Regions from separate parts of the Pedobacter sp. D749 genome, predicted to be linked through region 2. Evidence: riboswitches for the same ligand, from Rfam matches in the RefSeq annotation. Region 2 holds a riboswitch; the other holds the start of a gene.
What was found. Region 2 has a riboswitch for S-adenosylmethionine ahead of metH (methionine synthase). Riboswitches for the same ligand answer to the same signal wherever they lie in the genome.
Positions count from the first base shown of each region.

Region 1: another riboswitch for S-adenosylmethionine. It lies ahead of KYH19_RS11490 (O-acetylhomoserine aminocarboxypropyltransferase/cysteine synthase family protein); the one in region 2 lies ahead of metH (methionine synthase).

Region 1 covers NZ_CP079218.1:2,878,877-2,883,145, reverse strand. The annotation lists gene metX (homoserine O-acetyltransferase) at 1-648, opposite strand, end outside; gene KYH19_RS11490 (O-acetylhomoserine aminocarboxypropyltransferase/cysteine synthase family protein) at 679-2,010, opposite strand; SAM riboswitch class I at 2,267-2,377, opposite strand; gene KYH19_RS11485 (hypothetical protein) at 2,591-3,604, shown strand; gene KYH19_RS11480 (PLP-dependent aspartate aminotransferase family protein) at 3,795-4,269, opposite strand, start outside.
Region 2 covers NZ_CP079218.1:4,496,985-4,501,253, forward strand. The annotation lists gene metH (methionine synthase) at 1-2,853, opposite strand, end outside; SAM riboswitch class I at 2,975-3,079, opposite strand; gene KYH19_RS18260 (Bax inhibitor-1/YccA family protein) at 3,193-3,948, opposite strand; gene KYH19_RS18265 (hypothetical protein) at 3,987-4,269, opposite strand, start outside.

The DNA of each region.
Region 1 (4,269 bases), 1.6 Mb from region 2:
GCCATAAGCACTATACGTTCTGTAACTTAAAAGTGCAATACTACGGGCAGTTTTTAAACCCTTGCTACCTCCGTTCGGTTGGTTGGCATAAAAAGTTCTATCTGTGGTAATGGCTAAACGCTGACTTTCGTTAAACGCAATTCCCCATGGAGAATGCGCCGCATTGGTGGCAATCAGGATTAGGTTTTCGATTTTATTCGGTTCCGAAATACTCCATTCTACAGCTTGTTGCCCACCCAAAGAACCACCGATTAATAATTTAATATAATCAATACCTAAATGTGAAGCCAATAACTGATGTGCCGATACTAAATCGCGGATCGTAAACTGCGGAAACGAAAGGTAATAAGGTAAACCTGTTACCGGATTGGTACTTAATGGGTTGGTGCTGCCATAATGCGAGCCTAAAACATTGGCACAAACGATATAATGATCTTCCGGGTTGAACAAAGCATTCTGACCGAACAAACCTTCCCACCATTCAAAAACATCAGCATTGGCAGTCAGTGCGTGGCAAACCCAAATTACATTATCTTTATTTGCATTTAATTTGCCATAAGTTTGATAAGCAATTTGCAGGTTGCGGATTTTTTTTCCGCTCTCTAATTTGAACTGTTTATTATAATTATACGTTGATGCTGTACTCATTGTTATGTTGTATTCGGAAAATGAACGGGACTAGGCTAATAAACTATCTGTAGAAACCTGAGCGTGAATAGATGCAAAAGCCTGCTCGAAATCGGCCTTAATGTCATCAATATGCTCAATACCGACTGAAACCCGTAATGCGTTTGGTTTTACACCTGCGGCTAATTGCTCATCTTCACTCAATTGTTGATGTGTGGTTGCCGATGGCTGGATAATCAACGTTTTTGCATCGCCAACGTTTGCGAGGTGAGAAACCAGTTTTAAATTATCAATAACCTGTGTGGCATTTTCTTTACTTCCTTTTAATTCGAAAGATAAAACTGCACCGAAGCCGTTACTTAAATATTTTTTTGCCAGGTTATTATATTTGCTACTCGCTAATCCCGGATATTGTACTTCCTGAACCAATGGATGATTTTCTAACCAGGTAGCCAGTTCTAAAGCATTATCAACATGGCGTTGTACACGGAGCGATAAGGTTTCTAAGCCCTGCAATAAAAGGAAAGAATTAAAAGGGGATAGGGCAGGACCAAGATCTCTTAATCCTTCCACACGTGCACGGATGATAAACTGGATGTTGCCAAATGGTCCGCCGATGCCGAAAACATCGCTGAAAACCAAACCATGATAACCTGCTGATGGTTCAGAGAATTGATGGAATTTACCATTGCCCCAGTTATAGTTTCCGCCATCAATGATCACACCACCAATGCTTGTGCCGTGTCCGCCAATCCATTTCGTTGCAGATTCTACAACAATGTTTGCTCCATGTTCTAAAGGCTTAAACAAATAACCTCCTGCGCCAAAAGTATTATCAACAACTAAAGGTAAATCGTATTTCTTTGCAATTGCAGCAATTTTCTCAAAATCAGGAACACTAAATGCCGGGTTGCCGATGGTTTCGAGATAGATGGCTTTCGTTTTATCGGTAATTTTAGCTTCAAATTCGTCAGGTACATCTGGATTCGCAAAATCGACATGGATACCTAAACGTTTAAAAGCAACTTTAAACTGGTTATAAGTTCCACCGTAAATGTGCGAAGAAGAAACAATACTATCTCCAGCTTCTAAAATGTTATTCAATGCAATAAACTGTGCAGCCTGTCCTGAAGCTACCGCCAAAGCAGCTACGCCGCCTTCTAAAGCTGCAATACGTTTTTCGAAAACATCATTAGTCGGATTCATGATCCTGGTGTAAATGTTGCCAAACTCTTTTAAAGCAAATAAGTTGGCGCCATGCTCAGCGTTTTTAAATCCATAAGAAGTAGTTTGGTAAATCGGCACAGCCCTTGAACCTGTTGTTGGGTCTATTTCCTGACCAGCGTGTAATTGTAAAGTTTCAAATTTATATGATGTTGACATGATTTCTGTTTTATTTATTGATGAGACGTAGTGATTTAGGTTGATTTTAAAACCTAGCAGGGCGTATCCCGATGTTTCGGGACCTTCCAGTTTGAAAGAAACAAAAAAGGAAGATTTTTTAGATTACTGTATGCAACAGCACATACAAGTAATTGCACACCTATTGAAAAAAGTAAAAATAGAAGTTTGTTCTAAATTTTTAAGGTTTGCACTGGGGTCGCTTAGCGATTGAAGATTTAATGTTTTCATCAGTTTTCATTTATATCTCCAGATAACACCATATTATCCGGTCAGGAATTGGCACCTTCTCTTTCTGAGGGTTGCCAGTGGGTCATCGAGCCAGTCTCTCGCCACTTCTTTATAAATCAACCTGCGAAGATTGACTTTTATTTAGCTTTCTACCAAATAATATTTCAAATGTCTGAATTTAATTTTAATTCACAAAATAAAATTTTGAATTTTTGTTAATCGTTTGGAAATGAGTAATGTATTTTATTGTATTGCGGCAAATTAAAACTTTTAATATAAAAATTAACACTTAAAATTCTAAGTTTGTGTGACCTATCTAAATATAATTATGATGAAAAATATAACAGTTCTAGGCTTAGGCCTGCTATTCACGGGGATGTGTTTAACTAATGCAAACGCCCAATTCGGAGGTTTAAAAGATAAATTATTGAAAGTCGGTACTGCTCAGGGTGCTAAAGCTTTAGGCGTAGACAGGTTTTTAAAACAGCCAGCTGCCATTACCACCAACTTTGAGGATGTAAACAGGGATGGCGAAAAACTGCCTGATTTCATTAATTCATTAAATTTAAAAGCTCAGCCCTTGTATTTACTGCCTAAAAATTCAGATGGCGGTTTTGTACTCTGTGAGGGTTTGTACGAAATGACCAACAAAAGCTACTGCCTGAAAGCCGGAACTTTTGCGCCATCAAAGGGCGATGGTTACATGTTTGCCCCAGTTTTAGGCTCGAAAGAAGAAATTGTAGTTGCGATATTAAAAAGTGCAGAGAAACATCCTGAAGTAGAACAGCATGATATCCAGGCTTTACTTTGGACCATTATTGCCAGAACAAAATTTGCCGATTTTAACGGACAAGTTAAAGTAACTGCAATGAAATTGTTAACGCCAAAACAACTTACGCAATTGGAAGGAGGCGCTTTAGGCATTTTACCTTTTGATGTAATGGAAAAAGCTAAAGACCAGTTACCTTCAGGAATGAAAGCTGTTTTTGAAGCAGAAAATAATATCCGCCAACTGGTGTCATCTGGGAATTATACTTATGCCGATATGGAAAGATATGCTATTATAGCGGGGATGGCTCCGCCGAGAAGTGATGTGCCAAGTGGCATCTGGACGAAACACCCTGACGGTTATTATGTGCGTTATTTTCCTTCTGGTTATTCAATTACCAAAGTGCAGGTTTATGTACCAAAAGGATTATTAGCAGATGGAAATAAATTGGTTTATGATGCAGCAGGGGATATTGCTTGTCCTGCCAATACCGGTTCTCAACGTTTAGCGCAAACTAACGAACCACTGGAGGCTAACTATTCGTTAAAGTTGACCACGATTTGTAATCCTAAGTAAGTTTTGGAAAATTAGGGTACTGTAGTCCTTAGGAGATTGCAGTCCCGCTTTACGCTTTATCTTTTTGGCTACCCTTCGACTTCGCTCAGGGTGACAGCCAAAAAGGATATCGCTGCAATCGGGTTTAGCAACAAAGGTTCGAAATAACTAGAAACCTATAAGGTCTTAAAGACCTCATAGGTTTTATACTTTAACCTAACGCCTGCGCTAAATCGGCAATAATATCGTCTACATGCTCTAATCCTACTGAAATACGGAGTAAATTTTTTGGCGTTTTACTATCCGGTCCTTCTACTGAATAACGGTGTTCTATCAAACTCTCTACACCACCTAAACTGGTAGCCTGTGCAAATAGCTGAACTTTATTTGCCACTTTATGAGCAGCTTCAGCATCGCCCTTAACTAAAAACGACATCATCCCGCCAAAATCTTTCATCTGTTTTTTTGCAATTTCATGTTGTGGGTGACTTTCCAACCCAGGATAAAATACAGCTTCAACATTCGGATGTCCGTTTAAATAGTCGGCTACTTTTTTGCCGTTTTCGCAATGGCCTTTCATGCGGTAAGCCAGGGTTTTAATGCTACGGGTTAATAAAAAGCAATCAAAAGGAGAGGGTACGGCACCACCGGTTTGTTGTATATTTTTGATGCGCTCCCATAATTCA
Region 2 (4,269 bases):
GGTATGGAAAAATGGTGTCCAATCGATGTAAGGAACCAGTTCTTCTAAGGGATAATTATCAAAAACCCTTGTACCTGTAAATTCCGGAACAGGTAGATTGAGTTGAAAATCGATCTTAAATTTATTCGCTCGTGCTTCTTCTAAAGTTTTAAAACGTTTATCCGATCGTTTATTTAAATGTGCTTCGCGGGCTTTATCATATTCAGCTCTTATTCCAGCAATATATTCATCTCTCGTATCAGGATTCATTAAAGTACTACAAACGGTAACACTTCTGGAAGCATCCAACACATGGATGGCGGGACCTGAATAATTAGGTGCTACTTTTACCGCAGCGTGGATCCTGGAAGTAGTAGCTCCACCGATGATCAAGGGAATGGTAAAACCTTCGCGTTCCATCTCTTTGGCAAAGTGAACCATTTCATCCAGTGACGGTGTAATTAAACCGCTTAGACCAATAATATCAGCTTTTATTTCTTTAGCTTTTTTGATGATTTCCTGTGCCGGAACCATCACGCCCATATCAACAATTTCGAAGTTATTACAAGCCAATACCACGCCCACAATATTTTTTCCAATATCGTGTACATCGCCTTTTACGGTGGCCATTAACACTCTTCCGGCAGATGAACTCTGATCCTGATCGGGATTATCCAGTTTTTCCTGTTCGATAAACGGCAATAAATAGGCTACCGCTTTTTTCATTACCCTCGCCGATTTTACCACCTGAGGCAGGAACATTTTTCCGGCACCAAAAAGATCACCGACAATATTCATTCCGTCCATCAATGGTCCTTCAATTACCTGAATCGGCCGGGCATATTTTTGTCTGGCTTCTTCCACATCATCATCCAGGTATTCCACAATTCCTTTTACCAGTGAATGTGATAACCTTTCTTCAACAGGACCTTTTCTCCACTCTTCATCTTTAACAACCTCTTTGCCTTTTGATTTTACGGTATCGGCATATTCTACCAAACGCTCCGTAGCATCGTCTCTTCGGTTTAAAAGCACATCTTCTACTCTTTCTAATAATTCGGGCGGAATTTCCTGATAAACCTCTAACATTCCCGCGTTTACGATCCCCATATCTAAACCGGCCTGAATGGCATGATAAAGAAATGCGGAGTGCATCGCCTCGCGAACGGTATTATTCCCTCTGAAAGAGAAAGAAATATTGGAAACCCCACCACTTACTTTAGCGTGAGGCAGGTTTTCTTTGATCCAACGGGTGGCATTAATAAAATCGACGGCATAATTATTATGCTCTTCTAATCCGGTTGCAACGGTTAAAATATTTGGGTCGAAAATAATATCCTCTGGCGGGAAACCAATTTCGTGTACCAAAATATCATAACTCCTTTTGCATATTTCTTTTCTACGCTCATAATTATCGGCCTGTCCCTGTTCATCAAAAGCCATTACAACTACGGCAGCACCATATTGCATAATTTTGCGGGCACTTTCGCGGAATTTATCTTCCCCTTCTTTTAAGGAAATCGAGTTTACAATTCCTTTTCCCTGCAAACATTTTAAGCCATTTTCAATAACCGACCATTTAGATGAATCGACCATGATAGGCAATTTGGCAATGTCCGGTTCAGAAGCGATGAGGTTTAAGAATTTAGTCATTGCTGCTTCCGAATCCAGCATCCCTTCATCCATGTTTACATCGATTACCTGTGCACCGCCTTCAACTTGCTGCAAAGCAACGGCTAATGCGGCTTCATAATCGCCACCCAAAATCAGTTTGGAGAATTTTGGAGATCCGGTAATATTGGTTCTTTCACCAATATTTACAAAAATACTATCCGGGGTGATGGTTACAGGCTCCAATCCGCTTAAACGCATGTATGGTTCAAGAACCGGTATTTTACGGGGCTCAGCTTTTCGGGCATTTTTAGCAATACAGCCAATATGATCTGGCGTGGTACCACAACAACCTCCTACTATATTCACAAAACCGGAAGCAATAAAGTCATCAACCAGATGTGCGGTTTCATGCGGCTGCTCATCGTAAGCACCAAACTCATTTGGCAAACCCGCATTTGGATAGGCGGAAACATAACATCCTGCTTTTGCCGCTAACTCTTCAATGTGCGGACGCATTTCTTTAGCCCCCAAAGCACAGTTAAAACCGATACTTAATGGTTTTGCATGCATTACAGAGTTCAAAAAAGCCTCAGCAGTTTGCCCTGAAAGTGTTCTACCCGAAGCATCGGTAATGGTACCAGAAATCATGATCTCCAGTTTACGCCCAATTACCTCTTCATATTTTTTAATGGCTACAATAGCCACTTTAGCATTCAAGGTATCGAAAATGGTTTCGATTAATAATACATCGGAACCGCCATCTACTAAACCACGTACCTGTTCGTAATAAGCTGCTTCGAGCTCATCAAAATAAACCGCCCTAAAACCAGGGTCGTTTACATTCGGCGACATGGACAGGGTACGGTTGGTTGGGCCAATAGCACCGGCAACAAAACATTTACGGTCTGGATTTGCAGCCATGAACTCGTTAACAGCTTCTTTTGCCACGCGTGCACCTTCAAAACTCATTTCGTAAGAAAGGTCTTCCATCTGGTAATCGGCCATGGAAATGCGCTGCGTACTGAAAGTATTTGTCTCAATAATATCGGCACCAGCGGCCAGGTACTCCAGGTGTATTGTTTTAATAATATCCGGACGTGTGATGTTAAGCAAATCATTATTGCCTTTTACATCACAGGGATGGTTTTTAAATCGTTCCCCTCTAAAATCTTCTTCGGTTAAGGTATATCGCTGAATCATGGTACCCATTGCACCATCAATCACCAAAATACGTTTTTCTAATTCTTCTCTTATACCCATTTGTTGTGTAAAATGTGGGATGGAAAATGGAAAATGGCAAGACACATCATACATCTTCCATTATACATCATTACATCCTAAAAGGCTTATTTAAAAAGTTGGTACGTGAATCGTAATCCTAAACTTATCTGTTTCTGCTATTTGCAGAATAGAATTTAGCACCTTGTATGGTTACAGGTTGCTAAGACTTCGTTGGGTCTAATCCCTCCGTCTTTCTTAATAAGCATACAAAAATGCAACAAAGCAACATCAATTCCAAAAATTATCGCTTCGGCACCAAATAAAATTACAAAGGCCACGCAAAACTGCGCAGCCTTAAGAATATTGTTCTGTTAATGATTACTTTCTGCTTCCGAAAATACGAAGTAAGAAAAGGAAGATATTTAAGAAATCCAGGTATAAAGACAGTGCTGCTACAATTGCCATTTTTTTAGATTCAATCTGAAGAACCTGTTCACCGCTAGCTTCGATCCCTTCGCCAATTCTTTTTATTTTTTGTACATCATAAGCGGTTAATGCCGTAAATATTGCAATACCAATAAACGCCATAAACAAACTGAATTGTTCGCTTTGAACAAACATATTTATTACACTGGCAATCACTAAACCAATTACGCCAACCATTAAAATCGGCCCAAATTTACTTAGATCGATATTGGTGGTATAGCCCATAAATGCCATAATTCCGAAGATACCTGCGGCTCCTGCAAAACAGCTCACTACTGAACCTGAAGTATAGGTTAACAAGATAAAACTTAAACTCACTCCAGTTAATAATGAATAAAGCACAAAAACGCCAATTAATGCTGGCAATGATAATCTGCTTAAACCGAATCCCATTAATAAAACCAATCCGAGTGGTGCGAACATCGCTACATAACCGAAAATTGACATGCTCACTTTACCGGTTGCTGGATTAATATTTAAAAGGTACTGCATTAACTGCTCATTGGTACCAAATAAATAAGCTGCTACAGTTGATAAACTCAACGCCACAAACATCCATAAGAAAACGTTTGCAAAGAATTTTTTAGAAACAGATTTTTCCTGTACAAAAACACTGTTGTCCTGATATTGATAATTTTGTTGTTCCATTTTAAATTTTGTGTATTTAACTATATAAAAATAAATATTTAGTTTAATCTTTTTGTCAGCAATTCTTCAACTTTTTTAAAGAACTGCAGTGGTTTTAATGTTCGCCAAGGCAAGTCATCAAATGCACCACCAAAGTTAATGTAATAATCGATGTTATTATCGCGAAACTCGGTGATAACGTGTTCCTGAAAATTCACCCCAACAATCCAGCCATCTTCTACTTCCTGAAACCATTCTTCGTAATAACTGTCATCGGAGGCATGGAAATTCAGTATATTTTCGCCGATCAGGATAAACTTATTAATGCCTTCATCCATCATC